4 regions of the Pseudoalteromonas lipolytica genome follow, and region 3 is predicted to be linked to each of the others. Evidence: predicted binding sites of a transcription regulator. Region 3 holds the regulator's gene; each other region holds the start of a gene.
What was found. Region 3 encodes LexA, which represses DNA repair genes until DNA is damaged. Its sites were predicted from a motif close to TACTGTATNNNNATACAGTA; they were not measured.
Positions count from the first base shown of each region.

Region 1 (5,621 bases), 1.3 Mb from region 3:
AATTAACATCACGCTCAAAGACTTCAGTGATTTTCTTAAGGTTTAGATCAACACTCGATGTTTCGTATAAAAGCTCAGCAAGTGCCATCTCTGACGGAGGCAGCGTTTTACTTTGTACCATTTCAGGTTTTGAAAAAAAGAAACCTTGGAAATAACTAAACCCTAGGTCGAGAGCAAGTTGATACTTTTCGTGGGTTTCTACTTTCTCAGCAAGTAATTTTATATGAGGGAAAGGCTTTATTGCCTCAATTACCTCTTTAATTGACTCGGCCTCGGAGCTTAAAAAGTCGATTTTAATAATATCGATAAACGGATAAAAATGACGCCAAACAGGTTGATGAATATAGTCATCAAGGGCAAGTGTATAGCCTTTTTCTTTTAAATCTTTGACTAAAGCAAGCAGGCGTTTTCCCGGTTGAATTGTTTCAAGGATTTCGACAACAACGTGGTCTTTACCTAATAACAGCGGATAGCCTTTTTGTAAGGTGTCTAAAGTAAAGTTAATAAAAGCGGGTTTATTGTCGGTTAAATCTTCTAAGCCGAAATTAAACTGGCTCCCTTCAATAAGCCGTGAAGTTGCTTCATCGCCATCGATGTCTGGAAACACATTATCTACACCATCCCGAAAGAGGAGCTCGTAGCCTATGAGTTTCTTTTCCTTATCTAAAATCGGTTGGCGCGCAGCGTAAAAATACATAATTGAAGCAAGTCCACATCTGTTAATTCATTTCCTTCCCGCAATATATTGCATTGAGCTTAAAATAGCATTAGTTAAATAAATTTTATGCGGGAAACGTAATTTTATTCTCTTGTTCAAGACCTTAAGACTAAGATAAATTGTGCTTAAATTCTATAACTTGAATTAAATATCAGAAAAATTGTTAGCAAACCGTTGTTATTGTAAATTATACAGCTCATCGGCTTAATTGGAGTTGTGGGGCACAAGCATGATATAGTCGTGTGTGATACCGGCTTTTATCCCAATAATGTCTTAAAACTAAGTAACTTGCGAGTCATTATTTGGATTAGAAGCCTACATTGATTAATTTTTGGAGGCTGATTTGGAAACAGGAATGATAATTTCGTTAGCATTGTACTTCATTGTTATGTTGGGAATAGGGCTTTATGCCTATAAGCAATCAACTGACGATGTATCGGGTTATATGCTAGGTGGGCGTAATTTATCACCCAGTGTAGCTGCGTTATCGGCAGGTGCGTCTGACATGAGTGGTTGGCTGTTAATGGGCCTGCCAGGTGCAATGTATTTATTTGGTTTAAGTAAAGTTTGGATTGCAATAGGACTCGTATTAGGTGCTTGGGCAAACTATTTCCTCGTAGCGCCGCGATTACGTGTGTATACCGAAAAGGCGAATGACTCGATTACTATCCCAGACTACTTCGCTAATCGATTCGATGATAATAAGAATATTCTTCGCGTTATTTCTGCCATTGTGATCATTGTCTTCTTTACTCTTTATACCTCATCAGGTGTTGTTGCCGGTGGTAAATTATTCGAAAACTCATTTAATATGAGCTACGAAATGGGGCTCTATATCACCACGGGTGTTGTGGTTGTGTATACCTTGTTTGGTGGATTTCTTGCAGTAAGTTTAACAGACTTTGTGCAAGGCTGTATTATGTTTATCTCGTTATTAGCTGTGCCAATTGCGACTTTTACAATGCTTGATCAGCCTTTCATGGACACCTTGGCTAATGCTCGCTATGACCTATTATTAAGCTCACCCAAAGAAACAGAAATTCATGCACTTAACATGATGGATTGGTTTGCAGGTGGCTCGACAATTGCGATTATTTCGGCAATGGCTTGGGGCTTAGGTTATTTTGGTCAGCCACATATTATTGTCCGCTTTATGTCAGTGCGCTCTGTCAAAGATATGCCTACCATGCGTCGTATTGGTATGTCTTGGATGACATTGTCTGCAATTGGTGCTGTATTTACTGGTTTATTCGGTGCGGCTTATATGCTTGAAAACCAAATGCCAATCGACGATAAAGAAACAATTTTCTTAGTTTTATCTGAACTCATTTTCCACCCACTGATCGCAGGTTTTCTCCTAGCCGCAATTTTAGCAGCGATCATGAGTACTATTTCTTCGCAGTTATTAGTGTGTTCGAGCTCTTTGACTGAGGATTTTTATAAAATTTACCTGAATCGCGACGCGTCTCAAAAAGAGTTGGTATTAATTGGTCGTGTTAGTGTGATGTTGGTTGCCGTTTTTGCTATCTACTTAGCTTATGACCGTGATAACTCTATATTAGATTTAGTGAGCAATGCATGGGCAGGGTTTGGTGCTGCATTTGGACCGTTAGTGTTGCTTAGCCTTTATTGGAGACGAATGAACCTACAAGGGGCAATAGCGGGAATGGTTGTGGGCGCTGCGACAGTGCTGTTTTGGATTTATGCACCGATTACGATTGATGGTGAAAAGTTAAGTGCCATTATTTATGAAATTGTACCGGGCTTTATCTTATCAAGTATTGCCATTGTGGTCGTTAGCTTGAACACATCAGAGCCAAAACAAGAAATTACACAATTATTTGATGAAGTTGAATCGTCACTTTAGGACGCTAAGTGTCATTCTTTAGAATGTAATTAAAAAGGGCAACATAAGTTGCCCTTTTTTGTGTTAATTTTTTAACTCTACTTTAAGAGTGACCGGTTACTTTGATGAATAATATCCGCTGCTAAAGTAAGGGATATTAACTGGCTGCTTTTTCTTTTATATCAGCGACTTTATCTGTGTCTGCTGATTTGGCTTTTTTCGGTTTGCTAGGCAGTTCTTTAGCGCCTTTTAGGACAGCCATAAATTGGTCTTTTTCTTTTGCTATTTCAAGGGCTAGAGATTCAATTTGTTGCTCACTTAATGGTACATCTACCTTCTCAAGCATGAGCTCTAACGACTCAGCGATGTCGAGCATTTTATCGTACGCATCAGCTTCTTTTTTGGTAGTAAACGTCATGCGCTCGACTCCGTTTCTTTCTACAACATATTTAACAACAACAGCCATGATTTCTCCTGCATTCAAGCGTGGCATTTGCAGCGTGTAATCGCTACTTTGATTACTGTTTTTATATACAGTAATCGTTTGGGGCCGAATTTGCAAGCTGCGTGTGTGTATTTTTTATGACATTAATTTGACAAAAAGGCATAAATTGACTTTATTTAGTTTGTCACCAAATTAGTGACGAATGTAATGGAATTAGTGTTCGGTGACGAGACTATTTAACAGTCCACGTAAGGACATCATGGAGGAAACAATGAAGTTATTATCAAGTTTACTATTTGCAGCAAGTCTTGCATTACTGCCGGCGACTCAGGCACTCGCTGAAAAACCAGCTGAGTCAGTGCAAACAAAAATTCAAAAAGTGAGTATCAATAAAGCCACTGTAGAGCAACTTTCTCAGTTACCTGGCATTGGTAAATCGAAGGCTCAAGCCATTGTTGAGCATCGTAAGAATCAAGGCCCATTTAAATCAGTTAAGCAACTGAAAGAGGTTAAGGGGATTGGTGATAAATTATTCGCTAAAATAGAAGGAAAAATTTCGCTTTAACTAAATAGTAATTTAAACAGGGCGTCTATTCGCCCTGTTTAAACTCTTGTATCGCTTTTCGCAGGTGAGGTTGAGCGAACATATTTTCAACCGGCGTTGTGATTAATGGGTAGCTTAATCCCGCTAATAATAACCAAGGTAAAAGCATCCAACCTTCAAAGTAGGCAAGGCCTAGAAACAAGGGCGCTAAAAATGCCAGTTTGCACACAGATAAAACGATTTTATGCATTGGGCTTAAGTGGCTCAGTGCAATTGCTATTATCTGCTGACGCTGCCTTACTTTAAAGGTCTTTAATTCAGGAATTTGACTGCTAAAAAAGTAAATCATTACAGTGACTTTTTGACTAGTAAGCGGCTTGCTAAAACCCCGACAAAAACAATTGAATATGCGGCAAAGATGACTTCCATCCATGCGGGCATACTCATTGACGCAAATTGCCAATCAATGTTGCCACAGTCTCCTGTTGCTGCGAAAAAGTGCGGGATCCATTCATGTAGGGGCATGAAACTAGGAAAATTTGGCTCAAACGCACAGCTAAATGCAAATGGATCTGTGTTGTTTTGCATAGCAATGTGCTCTTTTGCGATAAAGTAGCCCCAAATGGCAGAGACTCCCCACGTTGCAAAGGCGATTAATCGGTAGGTTACAGCGTGTGGGTTTATTGCTCCAATGATACCCGCGGCTAAGAGACCAAGCATCGCTGTGCGTTGGTATATGCACATAATACAGGGTTCTAGACCCATATTATATTGAAAAAACAGGGCTGTTATTTCAAATGCGAGTGCCGTTAAGGCTAATAATACCCAAGGGGTTCTTTTGTTTGCTAACTCAGCTAACCAACTCATGAAAAATCTCATTTCTAATTGTTTTCAAGATTATGCTTAGGGACTGCGCAGGGTGCAAGTGCCTGCGATGAATATTCGTAAAAACAACGCAGATAAATAGTAAAGGAGCCAACGGCTCCTTTACTTAATGTGTATGAATGAAGGTTAAACACTCACAGCTTGTAGAGATTCACTTTGATAACAACCCAGTACGCGTGTGTATTGGGTATGCTCTTTTAGCTCTTCTAGCGCTTGTTTTACATGTGCATCATCTAGGTTTGCTTCTAAATCAACGTAAAACACTTCTTCCCATGGATTTCCTGGCACTGGTCGAGACTCTAGTTTTACAAGGTTAATTTGATGGTGTTTAAATATCATTAAGGCATCTGCAAGCGAACCTGCTTGCTGTTTAGTTGCCATAATCAAACTTGTTTTAGTGGGGATTTGTTTAGAGACTTGCAATGGTTTACGTGCAACAACAATAAAGCGGCTGTGGTTTTCACTTTGGTTTGCAAGTCCAGACTTAACAACCTCGAGGCCAACATTTTTACCCGCTTGAGCAGAGCCAATGGCCGCACTATTCGGGTTCTCAACTGCGGATTGTAGCGCGTGAAATGTCGAATCACAGGTTTCATGTTGGATATCACCGAGCCCTTGCACAAAACGACTGCACTGTGCGAAAGGTTGTGGATGCGCATATATTTTATTGATGTGTGAAAGCTCAGTGCCCGGTATTGCAAGTAAACAATGCTCAACACTGTGAGTGACTTCACCTACAATAGAAACTTGGGCGTGTTGTAATAAATCAAAGACTTCATTGATACTGCCCGAACTTGTGTTTTCAATTGGTAACAAGCCAAAGTCGGCTTGGCCATTTTCAACTTTCCCCGTGATTTGCTCAAAGCTCGAGCAGCCTATTTCTATGACCTTACCCGGGCGGCGGCTAAAGTATTTATGACACGCTAATTGGCTGTATGAGCCCTGACCACCTAAATATGCCACACGATGCGTTTCGCTCATTGCATCTGGGTTCAGGCTTTTTTGTAACATGGCCTGTTGATTTAATACGGAGTCTTCCAAAATAGTCTGGAACACATTATTAATGTAGTAGGCGTCTAACCCCAGCGACTTTCCATAGCTTATTAGCTTTTCAAGCAATGCTTGTTCGCGGGCTTCATCGCGAATCGGTTTATTGTTGGCAATTTTATATTCAACAACACTG
Region 1 is NZ_CP032090.1:1,090,225-1,095,845, forward strand. It holds gene D0907_RS04945 (EAL and HDOD domain-containing protein) at 1-697, opposite strand, end outside; gene putP (sodium/proline symporter PutP) at 1,074-2,585, shown strand; gene D0907_RS04955 (YebG family protein) at 2,722-3,030, opposite strand; gene D0907_RS04960 (ComEA family DNA-binding protein) at 3,281-3,574, shown strand; gene D0907_RS04965 (DUF6170 family protein) at 3,600-3,902, opposite strand; gene dsbB (disulfide bond formation protein DsbB) at 3,902-4,420, opposite strand; gene D0907_RS04975 (chorismate mutase) at 4,565-5,621, opposite strand, start outside.
Region 1: the regulator LexA is predicted to act here: its motif matches at 3,084-3,103, upstream of D0907_RS04955 (YebG family protein).

Region 2 (5,621 bases), on a different replicon from region 3:
TTTTTTATACGTTTGCACCAATGAGCTTAAATCAGTGTCATACATCGATTGTAATGCAGCGACCAAATCAACACCTGGCACCATGGCATTTTGTAAACGACTATCAAAACCACCAGCGTTTTTGTTGTGCCTATTTTTTAATGTATCCGTATGAGATGAATTTTCACTCTCTTCAAAGATGGCAAAATTCTTTTTGAACCAGAGGCTAAAAGGGTCAATTTTTTGTGCGTCACTTCCGTAGCGAGAGTATCTTTTATCAATCAGGCTAATACGTATAACATTCACAACTGCACGTGCTTTACGATCAGCATTTAGATAGTCATATTCGCCTAGCACTTCGCATTCAGCATCACGCATTTTAATGCACTGCTGTATTGCAACATCATTTACCCACCGAGAAGGGAGAATGAGATAAATATACTTAGCGTTTGCTTCTTCAATAATGCGCTGGGCAAAGTATGAGAACTCTGAATACGGAGGGTTACAAAATACAATATCAGTACGCTTGTCTATTAATGTTTGCTCTTTAAAATCAGTACCCACTACAAAGATATCTTTATCAAGCGAACTCAATAGCGGAACAGATTTTTCAATCGCATAACGTTTTCCTTCCGTTAAAAACTTTAACGCCTTGCCGTTTCCTGCACCTACATCTAATAAACTCGGACGCTCACCTATTCCCTTTATTGCTTTAAAGTCCGACTTAATCAAATCCAGCTGCTCATCTGTGGTTGGGTACCACTCAAAATCTTGGTTGAATTGCTTGATAGTTTGAATTAACTGCCCAGTATGATGACCCATTCTTAAAACCTCTTTATTAATTGAATTGCTAAACAGATTAATAGGGAAATAAAAACGTGCTTGAATCAAAAACTTAACAACCTTGACTGCTTAATGTAATGCTTACACAATGAATTTAAATAATGTTGCAGGTGAACTAAGGACGGCCTTAAATGAAGTCAGATGCCTTTAAAAATGATGGACTACACCAACCAATAACAGAAAAATCATCTTCGAAGCTTAAATTTACTCTTAGCCGGGAGAAGAGTGTAGAGCTCTGGTTAAAAGGTAAGGATGAGTGGAACTTATGGATGAAGAACCACCCGGATACTTACGTTGACTTCAATCATGTAAATTTCACCCCAGACTCACTGGCAAGTGTTGCACCAGATGAAGATCTCGCTATTTACGGTAAACATCATCGATATTTAAAAACTATATCTTTTGAAGGCTATATTTTTAATGGCGGTGCAGATTTCACAGGAGCAAACTTCCCCTCACCGACCCACTTTGATGACGCAAGATTCGAAGGTGAAGCCAAATTTACTGGGGCTAAATTTGGTGGTGAAGCAAGTTTTACCAATACCATTTTTAACTCATATGCCAATTTCTCAAATGCTATATTTAGCCGCACTGTTGCTTTTGCTGCTACACACTTCGCTTCAAACACTCATTTTAACTCAGCCACATTTGAATGCATGGCTTATTTCACTGAGGCAGCATTCAATATAACAACAAACTTTTCTCATGCTGAATTTAAAGGCGGCACACACTTTTTGGCGGCAACATTTGACTGTATTTTTGTTGATTTTAAGGAAATTAAGTCAACATCTACATTTAGTTTCGAAGGTGCAATAACAGACCAAATACAAAAGCTTTCATTCAAAGGAAGTACGTTCGACAAAGACTTTATCATTGATGGTAACTTTAACTGTATACCTGATTTAAGAGGCACAAAACTAAACCACCACACTGAACTGAGTGATCTAAAGTGCAATCTAATAAGAGAAAAGGCAATTCCATTCACCCCTATTCTTAAAGTTGTTGATAAACTTGACGCTGAAAAGCTCTGCAGGCTTAAAGAGCTCGCTGAGCAAAACAAGAACCACGATAAAGCTTTAATGTTCCACGCTGATGAAATGAGAGCGAAAAGATGGACAAAGCTAAATACAGCGCAATCAATATTGGATTTACTCTACTCAGCAACAAGTAATTATGGCCAAAGCATTATGCGACCTTTGCTGTGGTTGTTCTTATCATTCATGCTGTTTAGTTCATACCTAGCTGGTAAATCTGAACTAGAGATGAGAGAAGCACTTTCACCCGCGGCTACGACTTCAATAGCCACAATGACACCTTTTATTTCCGTTTCCAAAGATGCTAGACAATTTGGGATGGGACAGTTATTTAAAACTGATATACCTAGGAATTATTACCTCTGGAGCTATGCTCATGCCAGCGCTTCATTTGTTTTTATATTCTTAATTGGGCTTGGCTTAAGAAATCGCTTCAGAATTTAAGTTGGTTAAAGTGTTAGATGATTAATTGGCGAAGGAATTCTAGCACTTCTATCCAAAAGGAAAGGTATCCAATACAAATATCAAAGCTAACGACTAATATAGCCCCTAGCACTTCAGGTAAGGTAGCTAGATGCGGATGCAAGTAAGGTGTTATTAAGGGCCAAAATATAGCCACGAATAAATTGATCCAGAATTGAGATGTTTTATTTTTTAACATTATTGTTTTCCTCTTTGTTATTTTTTGCACACACAAAAACCCACCGAGGCCAGTTGACCTAGTAAGGATGAGTGCGAGCAGGTTTATTATTGACGCCCCTGAAATGTTAAAAAGTAAAGTATTTAGAAGTAAACTTTGACGCTTTCTAATGTGGGCAGTTGAGAACGAACTAGATTGAACTGTAGCTCAGCAGTTACTTTGTATATCCTCCATATTTTATTCACTATATTGTTACATTATAACATATATTATTCAGAAGTAAAACATACCCGCTTTACGCGAGATTAAGCACTCTCTATCTTTTAGATAAAAGGGGGGCTTGACCGCACCTGCGAAGGCAAAATTTAGCGGTCAAGCGATAAACAGTTATGAATATTTATGGTTGAGAACTCAGCTCGATTGGAGAGAAAAGATCAGAAATAGGAGGTTTAGCTGTTTTATTAGGCCAAAGTATATTCTCTACTTGTTTGCTCTGCTCCCAATGAACAAAGTCAGGAGCTTTGTCTATTTTCGCCTTTTTAATATTGGCACCAGAAGCGCTACTCAAATTATCAGCAACACTTTCAACAAAAGATAACACGTTTGGCTCATCAGTTGCTGCATTATAGTATGCAATCAAAACCCCATTGAAGAAAACGGCTTTATCACCGTCTTCCGAAGAAATTGAACATAAATCCATAGTTACTCCAGCTCATATATTTTTGCCAAAGCTATCATATGCGTTAAATCGCGCCCGATTCTGGGAAAAAGATTTAAATTTAACTAATAATTGATGAAATCACATAGACCGCGAGCCGAAAAGAAACTTCTTGGTTGTAATGTGGAATATTCACATCTAAAATTACTGTTTATTTATACAGTAATTTGTAATTATGCTTAGCAAACTTACCCCTTCAAGCACAGAACTACCTATTGCAGACTTTTCAGTTGCTGCAGGTTTCCCCAATCCATGCGAAGATCACCTATCCGACTCAATCAGTTTAGATGAGCTCCTAATTAAGCGCCCTAGTAGTACATTCCTATTCAGGGTGTCAGGCAACAGCATGTCCCCTGACATTACTGACGGCTCGATAATAGTTGTAGATAGGTCAGTAACAATTAAAACTGGACGAATCGTATTAGCTACATTAGACAACGAATTTGTTGTGAAAGAACTACAATTAAAAAACAACAAAGCCGTTTTTATTAGTAAAAACCCCGACTTCGAGCCAATTGAAATTGATATCGATGAAAACAATGACTGGGATACTCATGTAGTCTGGGGCGTTGTCACTGGTTTAATCAAGATATTCTAATTATGTGGGTTCTTTGCGACATCAATGCTGCTTACGTTTCGTTTTGCCAACTCTTTAACCCCCAATACGACTTTGATAAAACCCCTCTTGGCGTTCTTAGTTCTAACCAGGGCAATGTTGTAGCTCGAAATCAAGCTATCAAAGATTTAGGTATCAAAATGGGAGAGCCAGCATTTAAAGTTAAACAACTGGTGGCTGCGCATGGTGGTCACTTGTGGGGGAGTAATTTCACGCTGTTTGGTGATTTGAGTAACCGTTTTCATACCGAGTTAGAGTACTTCCTATTCGATACAATACGATACTCTGTTGATGAATGCTTTGGGCGCATCGATATAAACTTTACAAAAGATATAAAAGACTACGCACACACCATACAGAGGACACTTAAGAGGAACTTAGGTATTAGTTGTGGCTTGGGTATATCTCAGACAATGACACTAGCGAAACTTGGAAGTCACTGCGCCAAAAAGAAAGAGTGGAAAGAACACACCAATGGTGTGGTTGTATTAGATTCACAATACAAAATTGATTGGGCTCTCAAACATACTCCTGTAGAGGATATTTGGGGGGTTGGAAGTAGAACTACTAAAAAGCTAAATAAATTTGGAATCTATACGGGGTATGACCTTAAAAATGCCGACATTAGTTGGATCAAAAAGACGTTCACAGTTGTTCTTGCCCGTACTGTGGAAGAGTTACGAGGAAAATCTGCGGTTGAATTGAAAGATGTAAACGACTCTCGCGATAGAATTTGCGTATCTCAGAGTATGGGAAAACCGGTGATAGAGCTTACGGAGCTTTCTGAAGCTGTTACAGCACATGCAACAAAGGCTGCGTTTAAACTTCGTCGATTTAAATCTTACACATCGGCAATAACAATATTCATCCACACAGATTCATTTAGACAGGCAGAGCCGCAGTATCATAAGTCACAATCAATTAAACTACCCTACCCCACCGCGGATACATCAACACTGGTGTCTTATGCAAGCTTTGCATTAAAAGCTATTTATAAGAAGGGGTTTAAATACAAAAAAGCTGGCGTTATTTTTGAAGAACTTTCATTACACGATGATATGCAACAACTTGAACTGTTATCTGAGACTTTACCACTGAATATTAGCTCAAAAACGTTGGTCATTGATGAGATAAATAGAAAATTTGGACGTAGTGCAATAAAGCTCGCAAGTGAAGGGTTCTCTCAGTCTTGGCGGCCTAAAGATGATTTAGCACCTTTGAGTTATACAACAAAACTTTCAGATTTACCTATTGCGAAAGCATAAAGATTATTTAGAAGAACCCTACCAAGGTATAAACCCCAGAGTAAATAAAATAACCCAACCCAATTGAAAGAATGGTAATGTTAAAAGCCAACATGAATAGCTTAAAATTATGCGATAAATCGGGCATTTCCATGATGCACCTACAGTGTTTTTTAATGTTATTAAATCATGTATAGCAGACTATCTTAAATAATTCCTTAAATTAAGGTACAAATATGCACGAAATACCGGTCCCATTTGGTATCAATAACTCAGGCCATTTAATTGCAGCTCAATCGATTCAAGTGGGCGGAACCTATACTTGTCCATATTGTGGTGAAGAGCTTATGTGTGATTTGTCTTCTATGCAAAATAAGATGCTCATCCACCCAAAAACTAACAACTGCATCAGCCTAAGTGATAGTTATAATAAAGCCAAAAAACTAATTAAAGATGTCATCTTAGAAAACAAAAAGGCTGAGACAACAATACAGATCCATCAAAATTGCTATCAATGCCTCAAAGAAATACAAAGAGATATAAAATA
Region 2 is NZ_CP032092.1:91,620-97,240, forward strand. It holds gene D0907_RS20270 (class I SAM-dependent methyltransferase) at 1-801, opposite strand, end outside; gene D0907_RS20275 (pentapeptide repeat-containing protein) at 954-2,300, shown strand; gene D0907_RS20280 (hypothetical protein) at 2,894-3,196, opposite strand; gene D0907_RS20285 (LexA family protein) at 3,390-3,812, shown strand; gene D0907_RS20290 (Y-family DNA polymerase) at 3,815-5,095, shown strand; gene D0907_RS20295 (hypothetical protein) at 5,311-5,621, shown strand, end outside.
Region 2: the regulator LexA is predicted to act here: its motif matches at 3,360-3,379, upstream of D0907_RS20285 (LexA family protein).

Region 3 (5,621 bases):
CGTTTTCGGGTAAGGTTTTAATAAGGTATTTTTTGGCGCTAGAAAAGTTTGAAAACTGTTCCGCAGACGCCGTAAAGCATAACAACAGGCATAAAGTTGCTGATAAAAGTAAACGCATATCCATCACATAAGTGAACTACTGGAAACACTATTGTAAAACGCAGAGCTGAAAAGAAAAAGAGCACGCGCCAAAAGTAAACTATAGTCATTAATAAATACAGTCTATGGGAGTTGAACAATGCGGTTAGGTGCGTTTTCTGTGAGTTTAAATGTACAAGATATCCATGCTTCAAAGCTATTTTACGAGAAGTTGGGGTTTACTCAGTTTGCGGGTGAGATAGAGCATAATTGGTTGATTATGAAAAACGGTGAACATTTAATAGGTTTGTTTCAGGGGATGTTTGATAAAACCATGCTGACTTTTAACCCTGGCTGGGACCAAAGTGCGAGACCTTTAAGTGAGTTTAGTGCTTATGATGAACTAGAGGCGCACTTTAAACAACAGGGGCTGGCGGTACAAAAGGTCGGTGATGCCAGTTTTATTGTCACCGACCCTGATGGTAACCCTATTTTGATTGATCAGCACGTGTAATCGGTTTACGGCGTCTGATACGGACATTTTGTAGTAATAAAATAATGCCCGTAATACAAAATAATACGCTACTTGCGGCAAAGCTAATTAGTAATGGGTTGTTGAAATTTTCTCGTTCATCATAATCCATGATATGCAGCATCCAGAAAAAGTCAAAAATGCGCCACAAGGTGCTACGAACACTAATGACTTTACCGGAGTCGCCTTCTAAATAAACGGTTGTATTTAACCAATCGTTATAGCTCACTTGCCACACATTGGAGCGGTGACCGACTTCTCTCGCTCCTTTTTCTAGTAACTGCGCACCCGCGACATCCGCCTTGATGAGTAAGTGTGCATTTGCATTGGCAATAATTTCAGTTTTAGTTGGTGTGCTCATAGCACGACCTGATTGACCGTCAAAGTTAAACACGCCTTTATTAGTCGTCACTTCGATGATGGGAGTGGTTAAAAAATGACGGTATTGAATGCTATCAATTTGCTGAAATTGTTTGGTTATTTGGTCAAGAGAAGCGGGGTAATCATGCAAGGTAAATGGATTATCTAAGCTACGATTGGCTAAATGTTTACCATGTACTTTTTGAAGGGGTATTGAGCTCATTACTAAGCCCCCTAATAACCAAAAAAAGAGTTGTATGGCGAGTAAGTAACCCAGCCACTTATGCCCTTTACGGGCATATTTAAATACGCGCTTATTCATTGATTACCTCTTATTATTTTTTTATTGGGCAGCGGTATAGACAGAGCGACTCAACGCTCTTGCAGCATTTACTGTATTCTAAATTTGGTTTATGTACAAAACTGAGTTAAAGTTTCAGAGATATCAATAGAGGGTAAAAACGAGAGTATGTCGGAAATTCAATTTTTAAATGTAGATCTGGAACTTGAATCAAAACACGATATGAGTGCGCTGGTAGCTGATTTAAAGAAAAACGCCATGGTTTTACATTACGACCAAGATGAATACCGTCAATTAGCACGTATTGAAGCCGCGGCTGATATCAGCACACCAGATAAAGCTATCAACCAATTATGTGAACTTATAGAGTCGTGCTCACGCAATGCATTAAAGCAATGGTTGTCTTGCTCAAAGCGTACTTTCGATATTGGGTTTGAGTCGGGTGACTCACCTAAATGTTTTAATCAAGCCCTGCACGCAGACACCTTATTACGTATTTCAGCGATTGGCGCAGGGCTCGAAATTACTATTTATCCTGTTGAGCGTTAATCACTAACGCTTGACTACCGCTGCGGTCATTCGTGATACGCAGCATAGTTCACCTGCCGCATTCGTTATTTTAATTTCCCATACAGATGTTCGCTTACCTAAGTGCAGTGGCTTTGCCGTGGCTGTTAAGAGGCCTTTTCGAGAGGCTTTAATGTGATTGGCATTTATTTCTTGGCCAACAGCATAATATGCGGTGAAGTCGACCACAAAATTGGCTGCATAACTTGCTACAGTCTCTGCTAAAACAACATTAGCACCACCATGGACCATCCCCATAGGGTTATGATGCTCTGGAATAGCGGGCATAGTGGCCACTAAATAATCGTCGCCGATTTCGGTTATTTCAATGCCCATTGTTTTCATTAATGTGCCTTGCCCAGTAATACCCTGTTCGAGTTCTTTACATAATTCGAGGGTGAATGGTTGATACCAAATGCTCATTGTGTTTCCTTCGCAAACTAACTTCTTAAGTGAAATATCGGTATACAATATGGTATCTATCCCCACCGTTCAATGCTTGTTTTTTATCATGAGAGGAAGGGGAATTTAAATTTGCGATTTTCAGATAACTGTATATACTCACAGTTAAATGTACTGTATGGAAAACCAGTTGTATGCGCCCATTAACAAAACGCCAATCGCAAATTTTAGAACTTATTAAAGTATTTATTAAAGACACTGGTATGCCACCTACGCGTGCTGAAATAGCGCAAACATTGGGATTTAAAAGTGCCAATGCCGCTGAAGAGCATCTAAAAGCACTGGCAAAAAAAGGCATGATTAAAATGAAGCCTGGAGCAAGCCGAGGCATTCAATTAGTCGAAGAAGACGAGCCAGAACAGCTTGGCTTACCACTGATTGGGCGTGTTGCCGCGGGTGAACCTATTTTGGCGCAAGAGCATGTAGAAAGCCATTGTCAGGTTGACCCTGCATTGTTTAAACCCGCTGCAGACTTCTTATTGCGAGTTAACGGCATGAGTATGAAAGACATTGGTATCATGGATGGTGACTTACTGGCAGTACACAAAACGCAAGTTGCAGAAAATGGCCAAGTTGTTGTGGCACGTGTCGATGACGATGTGACTGTAAAACGTTTAGAAAAAGCAGGACGTAAAGTATTTTTGCATGCTGAAAATGAAGAGTTTGCCCCGATTGAAGTGGACTTAGAGCATGAGTCATTTAATATTGAAGGCTTAGCGGTTGGGGTTATTCGCAACGCTGATTGGATGTAGCTTTTTATATTACGCGTTAATCGTTACAAGCAGAGTAATTCCTTTATCTGCTTTGCTAAACTTTTTTGAAACAACGCACCAAATTGATTCAATTTGGTGCGTTGTTTGTTTTTGACCGTTTACCTAAGATTTGTTAACCCTTACTTTCTACATAAAGCCTTATACGGCGCAGTTTTCCTTTCTTTTTAAGTTTTTATACTTGCCTTAAGTATTAATTAACGCGCTGATTATAGTTGTTATTTTTGCACCAAAATAAACATTTATTACCACGAAAACTTGCTTATTGCTCATTTTTTAACTAATTGGTTAAGTACATTGTATTAACACCTATTTACGAAAAAGACACACAACAAATGTGTAAGGGGGTTAAACAATGAGTGTGTCGTTCACTGCGTCGTGATGATACACAGACCCAAGCTGTTTGCAGATGACACATCAACCATCGATTGGTTTGGGTATTTAAACAATAAAAAAAACGAATGGGCACCAGCTGTAACGCCTTTTCGCTTTGCGTCTTGCAATAGCATTAAAAGGAGCTGTCACATGGGTAAACTGCGTTACACCTTGTGGCTTATATTGGTAGCACTTCCGCAACTTGCTTTGGCAAATAGCCAATTCAATATGCGTAAAGGTGTCACTGATATAAGTAATAATGTTTATGAATTACATATGACGATATTTATTATTTGTTGTGTGATTGGCATCATCGTATTTGCGGTGATGTTTTGGGCTTTGATACATCATCGTAAGTCTAAAGGGGCAAAGCCTGCCCAATTCCATGAAAGCACGAAGGTTGAGATACTTTGGACTGCAATTCCATTTGTGATCTTAATCGCTATGGCGATCCCTGCCACCAAAACGCTTATTGCCATGGAAGATGCTTCAAAAGCAGATATTACAATCAAAGTAACAGGGTCGCAGTGGAAGTGGCACTATGAATACATGGGAGAAGATATTGCTTTCTATTCGATTTTAGCGACACCGAAAGATCAAATAGATAATCAAGCCGAAAAAACAGAGCACTACCTACTCGAAGTCGACAAACCTCTGGTGTTACCAATCAACAAAAAAGTACGTTTTTTAATGACCTCTGATGATGTAATACATTCTTGGTGGGTTCCTGATTTTGCCGTGAAAAAAGATGCCAATCCCGGCTTTATTAATGAAGCATGGACACGCATTAACGAGCCCGGTATGTACCGCGGCCAATGCGCAGAGTTATGTGGCAAAGACCATGGTTTTATGCCGGTGGTTGTTGAGGCATTGCCAGAAGATGAGTTTGCGACTTGGCTTGCAGACGCAAAACAAGCGAAAGAACAAGCCGCTGCTGCAGATGCCGCATTACTTGATCAAACTCTTTCGAAAGATGAATTAGTTGTTTTAGGCGAGCAAGTCTATATGGCCAGCTGCGCAGCCTGCCATCAGCCCACTGGCATGGGATTGCCGGGTGTATTTCCAGCCTTAAAAGGCAGCCCAATCGTGTTGGGCGATGTGAACGATCATATTGATATTGTTTTACATGGTAAGCCAGGTACAGCGATGCAAGCGTTTGATAAACAGCTTTCAATAAAACAACTTGCAGCAGTCATCACTTATAAACGCAATGCGTGGGGTAACAATACCGGTGATGTCATTCAACCGAGTCAGATTCAAGCAGCAATTGATGCAGCAGCGGAGGCGAACTAATGAGTAACGTTATTAATGAGCAAGCCACTGAGCATGCGCATCACGACCACCATCATCCAGCGAAAGGTTTCAAGCGTTGGTTATATACAACCAACCATAAAGACATCGGTAGTTTGTACCTGATCTTCTCGTTGACGATGTTTTTAATTGGCGGCGCCATGGCGATGGTGATCCGTGCTGAATTATTCCAACCAGGTTTACAATTGGTTGATCCTCACTTTTTTAACCAAATGACCACAGTACATGGGTTGATCATGGTATTTGGGGCTGTGATGCCCGCCTTTACAGGGCTTGCGAACTGGATGGTACCTATGATGATAGGTGCGCCAGATATGGCCTTACCACGAATGAACAACTGGAGCTTTTGGATTTTACCTTTTGCCTTCCTTATTTTATTGGCATCGCTGCTTATGCCCGGTGGTGGTCCCGCTTTTGGTTGGACGTTCTATGCACCGCTTTCAACGACTTACAGTAACGATAATACCGCGCTGTTTGTGTTTGCAGTGCATATTATGGGTATTAGCTCAATTATGGGCGCTATCAATGTCATTGTGACAATTGTAAACCTTAGAGCGCCGGGTATGACATGGATGAAACTGCCTCTATTTGTATGGACGTGGCTGATCACGGCTTTCTTACTGATTGCTGTTATGCCCGTGCTGGCAGGTGCCGTGACAATGGTATTGACCGATAAGTACTTTGCGACCAGTTTTTTTGATGCTGCTGGTGGCGGAGATCCGGTGATGTTCCAGCATATTTTCTGGTTCTTTGGTCACCCTGAAGTCTACATTATGATCTTACCGGCGTTCGGTATTATCTCAACGATTGTGCCGACCTTTTCGCGCAAAAAATTATTCGGCTATGCGTCCATGGTGTATGCAAC
Region 3 is NZ_CP032090.1:3,469,472-3,475,092, reverse strand. It holds gene D0907_RS15610 (endonuclease) at 1-124, opposite strand, end outside; gene D0907_RS15605 (VOC family protein) at 239-592, shown strand; gene D0907_RS15600 (hypothetical protein) at 567-1,292, opposite strand; gene D0907_RS15595 (hypothetical protein) at 1,440-1,820, shown strand; gene D0907_RS15590 (PaaI family thioesterase) at 1,824-2,261, opposite strand; gene lexA (transcriptional repressor LexA) at 2,435-3,052, shown strand; gene coxB (cytochrome c oxidase subunit II) at 3,596-4,738, shown strand; gene ctaD (cytochrome c oxidase subunit I) at 4,738-5,621, shown strand, end outside.

Region 4 (5,621 bases), 380 kb from region 3:
GCCATAATAGCCTCACCTGCCTGCTCAGCTAAACGAATGCACGGTTCTAAAAAATTATTCATTGCCCGCTCCTGACTCTAGGTACTTTGTTAATAATAGCAAAGCTGCAACACTTCGTGCTTCAGTAAAGTCATCTTGTTGTAATAAAGATTGCCAATCTTGTATTGGCCATTTAACAACAACGAGCGGTTCAGGCTCATCACCAGGTAACGTTTCTGGATAAAGTTGCTCTGCATAGAGAATATGCATAGTGGCATTAAAGTAACTGGGTGCCATCGTTACTTTTTTTAGTGCAGAAAAATGCTTCGCACCAAAACCGACCTCTTCTTTAAGCTCTCGGTTTGCGGCTTGCTCTGGTGTTTCTCCAGGATCAATTAAGCCCTTAGGAAAACCGAGTTGATAGTCGTTCGTGCCTGCACAATATTCCCTTACTAATAGCAATTCATTATCAGCTGTAACGGGCACAATCATCACAGCTCCCCGGCCTCCACCACGAATTCTTTCATACTGCCTTTGTTCATCATTTGAAAACTTCAAAGCCAGAGATTCAACAGTAAATAGTCGGCTTTTGGCGACGACTTCGTTAGACAATATTTGCGGAGGTGTTGGGTGCTTTTTCTGTGTCATTGGCATTAATTTGCTATCATGTCAGTTACACTCATGATAAATCTTTTAAAGTGAATTGCCTATGTTAAATTGGTCAAAAATCGATACAGTACTGCTTGATATGGATGGCACTCTGCTCGATTTGCATTTTGATAATTACTTTTGGCTTACCGTTATTCCCGAACAATATGCATTAAAGCATGGACTCAGTTTAGAGCAGGCGAAAACAGACATTTTTCAACGCTATCAAAAAGTAAGCGGCCAAATAAGTTGGTATTGTTTAGATTACTGGCAACAGCAACTCGATTTACCCATTATGGCGTTAAAGCGTGATATTCAGCATTTAATAAAAATTCGCGAAGACGTCCCCCCTTTTCTAACCGAACTTAGAAAAACAGGCAAAGAATTAATCTTACTTACGAATGCCCACCCAGATTGTGTCATGTTAAAGTTTGAGTTAACGGCAATAGACAATTATTTAGATGGCGTTATTTCAACCCATCAATATGGTGTGAGTAAAGAACATCAACCTTTATGGCAGCAAGTGCAACAAGAATGGCAGTTTGATAAAGCGCGCACTTTATTTGTTGATGACAGTCCCGCAGTGCTCGATGCGGCCAAAGAGTTTGGCATAGGCCATATACTTGCGGTTGCCAACCCTGATAGCCGACAACCGCATAAACAGTTCGATGGCTATTTATCTACCACCGACTTTCGTGACTTCATGCCCCTAAAATGAGCATAAATAGGTTTATTTAGGGTAACGCTGCTCTAAGCCTTGATAGACAAGCTTTGCAAAATCAGCATGCTCCGTATCGAGGCTTTTAACGACTTCAACTAAATGCTCGTTATCTTCTTGACCGTTCCACACCTTTATATAACTGCCATCTTTGTAACCATGATCTTGGCGGAAGAAATTAAGTGTATTTTTGCCAACATAGCCACGATATAAATCGTCGATATCCATGCCAATTTGCGCCATACATCCAGCGAATGCGGCAGCATTAAAACGCTTTTCAGCAACGGCGGTTGCAGCCAATAACTCAAGCGTTTGTTTAAAATCGTCAGCTTGCTCAGGCGCACTTAGTTCAGCTTCAAGTTGAGCGGCAAGTTGCTCGTAACTTGTTTCCCCGTCGATACGCAGTGATAAACCAAAATGGAAAATGTCGACCAGCTCCAAAATAACTTGCTCAGTATCTGGGGTTTGTTTTTTCCACCATTTCCAACCATAGTGGTCGAGCATTTCAGCACACTCAACCCAAATAGCACGATACCATTCAAAACCTTGGCTAAACCATTGCTCATGCACTTTTGTATTCATGGCATTTTGCATCTCAAGCATGACAACGATTTTTTGTAAATTAGCAGACATTTTTAATCCCAACTTGCATTTTTATTTAGCTATATACTACAGATAAATTCAGCATTGATGAAATTAAAAAACAGCTAAGCAGGTCTTCATAAGCAGTTGAAAAAAATAATTGAGGAATACCATGCTGAGAACCCTTCTTGTTAGTGCATTACTTGTGCTATCTAGCCAAACACTTGCAGCCACAGCTCATAATATTGCTGACTCGGCAGAGCACGTCAGTCCACTATTGCCTGGATTAACAATTCCAGATGTTGATTTAAAAGACCAAAACGGCACAACCGTTTCTTTAAAAAAACGTTTTAAAGAAAAAACTACCGTATTAATCGTTTACCGAGGTGGATGGTGTCCCTATTGTTCCAAGCAATTAGCCAACGTACAAAAAATTGAGGATCAATTAGCAGACTTGGGGGCACAAATTATTGCAATATCTCCGGATAGTCCAGAAAAGCTAGCCGAGACTAAAATAACCTCTGCGAACTATCAACTACTCTCTGATGATAGTTTGGCATTGAGCCAAACGTTGGGATTGGCATTTTATCTCGATGACAAGACCGCAAAAATTTATCGCAACAAGTTAGGGGTTAACTTTGTATCACTCGATGGCAAAGCACAGGTTGCGTTACCCGTTCCTGCTGTTTTTGTAGTAGATAAGCAAGGGCTTATCCACTTTCAGTATGCGAACCCTAATTATAAAGTTCGTTTAACAGAAGACGTATTGTTAGCCGCAGTTAAATCAGTGAGCGAACAATAAACACACTATCGAGTGATTAATTAAGTAGGGCTTTAAGCCCTGCTTAACGACCTTGCGCAAACGCGTGCCAAGACTCAATTAAATCAACAAAATCCTCAAAACCGCAGCCACTGCTTAAGCCATCTTCTTCAAGCATTAAATCATCATCCTGATACGCCATGAGATCTTCATTATCTTGATGAAGAGCATGAGCTTCAAACAACGCTTCGTCCTTACTCAAAATCAAATCTATTTCTTGGCCTTGCAGTGTTAAGGGCTCATGGCTATTTTTAACGGCGGAAATTAGCGCCTGGACCATCGCTATTTTTTCTTTGCCTATTTCTTCATTCAACCAACGACCGATAACCGCATGTTCAGTCGAAATTTTAATACGTAAACCGCTCATTGGATCGCGGATAAATTGATATTCCATCGTAAATACTCACAACTCTTGATGCAGTAATTATATCGGTTGCGGCATGCAGTAGCGAGTTCAGAAGGCCAAAAACAACACTAGCGCCCAATGGCGCTAGTGTTAATGCTGTTTAGATATATAAAAAATTGCTAGAGTCGCGACTTGAAACGCGCGGCATCAATGATTGCCCATAGGTATACAATCGGAAGTAATATGAAACCAACGGCGACATAAATTAATACCCCACTTATGATCCACGCTAAGAAAAATGCGATCGCCGCCATCAAACGACCTTGCACCAGTTGCCCTAAACCGGGAAAAAAGATATTACATATTGCTGCGATTACATTACCGCCAGAACCTTGCTCTGCCATACTAACCTCTGTAGTTTTTGATGATTATACTTTTTATAAACACACTTCATGCCAACTTATTATATTTTATAAATCAACACGTTAAATTTTCACACTGTTTTTATTTTAGTTCTTTTTGCCACAAATAGGTCAAATTCACAATTTTTATTATGCAATTTTAATAACTTGCCAAAATAGCTGTTTATAAAAACAGTATTTTATTTAGCCTTGCATAAACACCTGTTATACTCCTCTCATTATAGATTGAAAAGGCGTAACGATGGACGTTTCTGAATTACTCGATGGCTTAAATGACAAACAACGGGATGCAGTCGCAGCCCCATTGCAAAATATGCTAGTACTTGCTGGTGCAGGTTCTGGTAAAACTCGAGTACTTGTTCATCGTATCGCATGGCTAATGCAAGTTGAGCAAGCCTCTGCCTACAGTATTTTTGCGGTCACCTTTACCAATAAAGCTGCAAAAGAGATGCGCTCTCGCGTAGAAGAAACCTTAAAAGCGCCTGTTGGTGGCATGTGGATTGGCACTTTCCACGGGTTGTCTCACCGTATTTTGCGTGCACATCATCGTGAAGCAAAATTACCTGAAAGCTTTCAAATCTTAGATTCAGACGATCAGCAGCGAATGATCAAACGCTTACTTAAAGCAATGAATATCGATGATAAAAAGTGGCCAGCGAAACAGTTTAGCTGGTACATCAGTGCTAAAAAAGACGAAGGTCTGCGCCCTAAAGATATTCAGGCTTACGATATCAATGAGCAAATGATGCTGAAAGTTTATGCAGCATATCAAGAAGCATGTGATCGTGCTGGTTTGGTCGACTTTGCAGAAATTTTATTACGCTGCTACGAAGTACTTAACAATCACCCTACGCTACTGCGTCATTATCAGCAGCGTTTTGCTCATATGTTGGTAGACGAGTTCCAAGATACCAATACGATTCAATATGCTTGGTTAAAGCTGCTAGCAGGAAACACCAACAGCATTATGATAGTAGGTGATGATGACCAAAGTATCTATGGTTGGCGCGGTGCACGTATTGAGAATATTAAACGCTTTTTAACCGACTTCGAAGCCGAAACCATTCGTCTTGAACAGAACTACCGCTCAACAGCCACAATATTAAAAGCCTCCAATGCGCTAATTAAAAATAATGCTGAACGCATGGGTAAAAGCCTCTGGACCGATGGTAACGAAGGTGAACCAATTTCGGTGTATGCCGCTTTTAACGAATTAGATGAAGCCCGTTTCGTAAGCAGTAAACTGCGTAGCTGGTTAAATGCTGGTAATGCCTTGCAAGATGCCGCGATTCTATACCGTAACAATGCGCAATCTCGTGTACTCGAGGAAGCCATGTTACAAGAAGGGCTTAAATACCGCATTTATGGCGGCATGCGCTTCTTCGAGCGTCAAGAGATTAAAGACGCCCTTTCGTACCTGCGCTTAGTGGGTAATCGCCAAGATGATGCCGCCTTTGAGCGCGTTATTAACACCCCTGCTCGTGGCATTGGAGATAAAACCCTCAGCCACATTCGTGACTGTGCGCGGAACGAGTCTCTTCCTCTGTGGTATGCTGCAAAAGCCATTATTGAACAGCAGCATCTATCTGGGCGTGCAGCCAGTGCAGTAACAAAATTTTTAGAGCTGGTTGAGCACATTGAAGACAAAATCAGTGATCTTACCTTAGAAGAGCAAGCTAAATACGCGATTCAAACTTCAGGGTTGATGGCCATGTACCAAGCTGAAAAAGGTGAAAAAGGCCGCGCTCGCGTAGAAAACTTAGAAGAGCTCATTAGTGCCTGTGGCCAATATGAGCTACCTGAAGACGAAGAATTCAGCTCACCACTGCAAGGCTTTCTTGCGTACACTTCTCTCGAATCAGGCGAAGGTCAAGCCGATGAGCACGAAGATGCCGTGCAAATGATGACACTTCATTCAGCAAAAGGCCTTGAGTTCCCGCTTGTTTTTATGGTGGGTGTTGAAGAAGGCATGTTTCCTTCACAGCAAAGTAATGAGGAGTCTGGTCGCTTAGAAGAAGAGCGCCGTTTGTGTTATGTAGGCATGACCCGAGCGATGGAAAAGCTGTACATTAGTCACGCTGAAACTCGCCGTTTATATGGCCAAGA
Region 4 is NZ_CP032090.1:201,650-207,270, reverse strand. It holds gene cysQ (3'(2'),5'-bisphosphate nucleotidase CysQ) at 1-62, opposite strand, end outside; gene nudE (ADP compounds hydrolase NudE) at 55-627, opposite strand; gene yrfG (GMP/IMP nucleotidase) at 689-1,345, shown strand; gene D0907_RS00950 (dUTP diphosphatase) at 1,358-1,978, opposite strand; gene D0907_RS00945 (peroxiredoxin-like family protein) at 2,103-2,729, shown strand; gene D0907_RS00940 (YacL family protein) at 2,773-3,141, opposite strand; gene D0907_RS00935 (hypothetical protein) at 3,273-3,497, opposite strand; gene uvrD (DNA helicase II) at 3,757-5,621, shown strand, end outside.
Region 4: the regulator LexA is predicted to act here: its motif matches at 3,673-3,692, upstream of uvrD (DNA helicase II).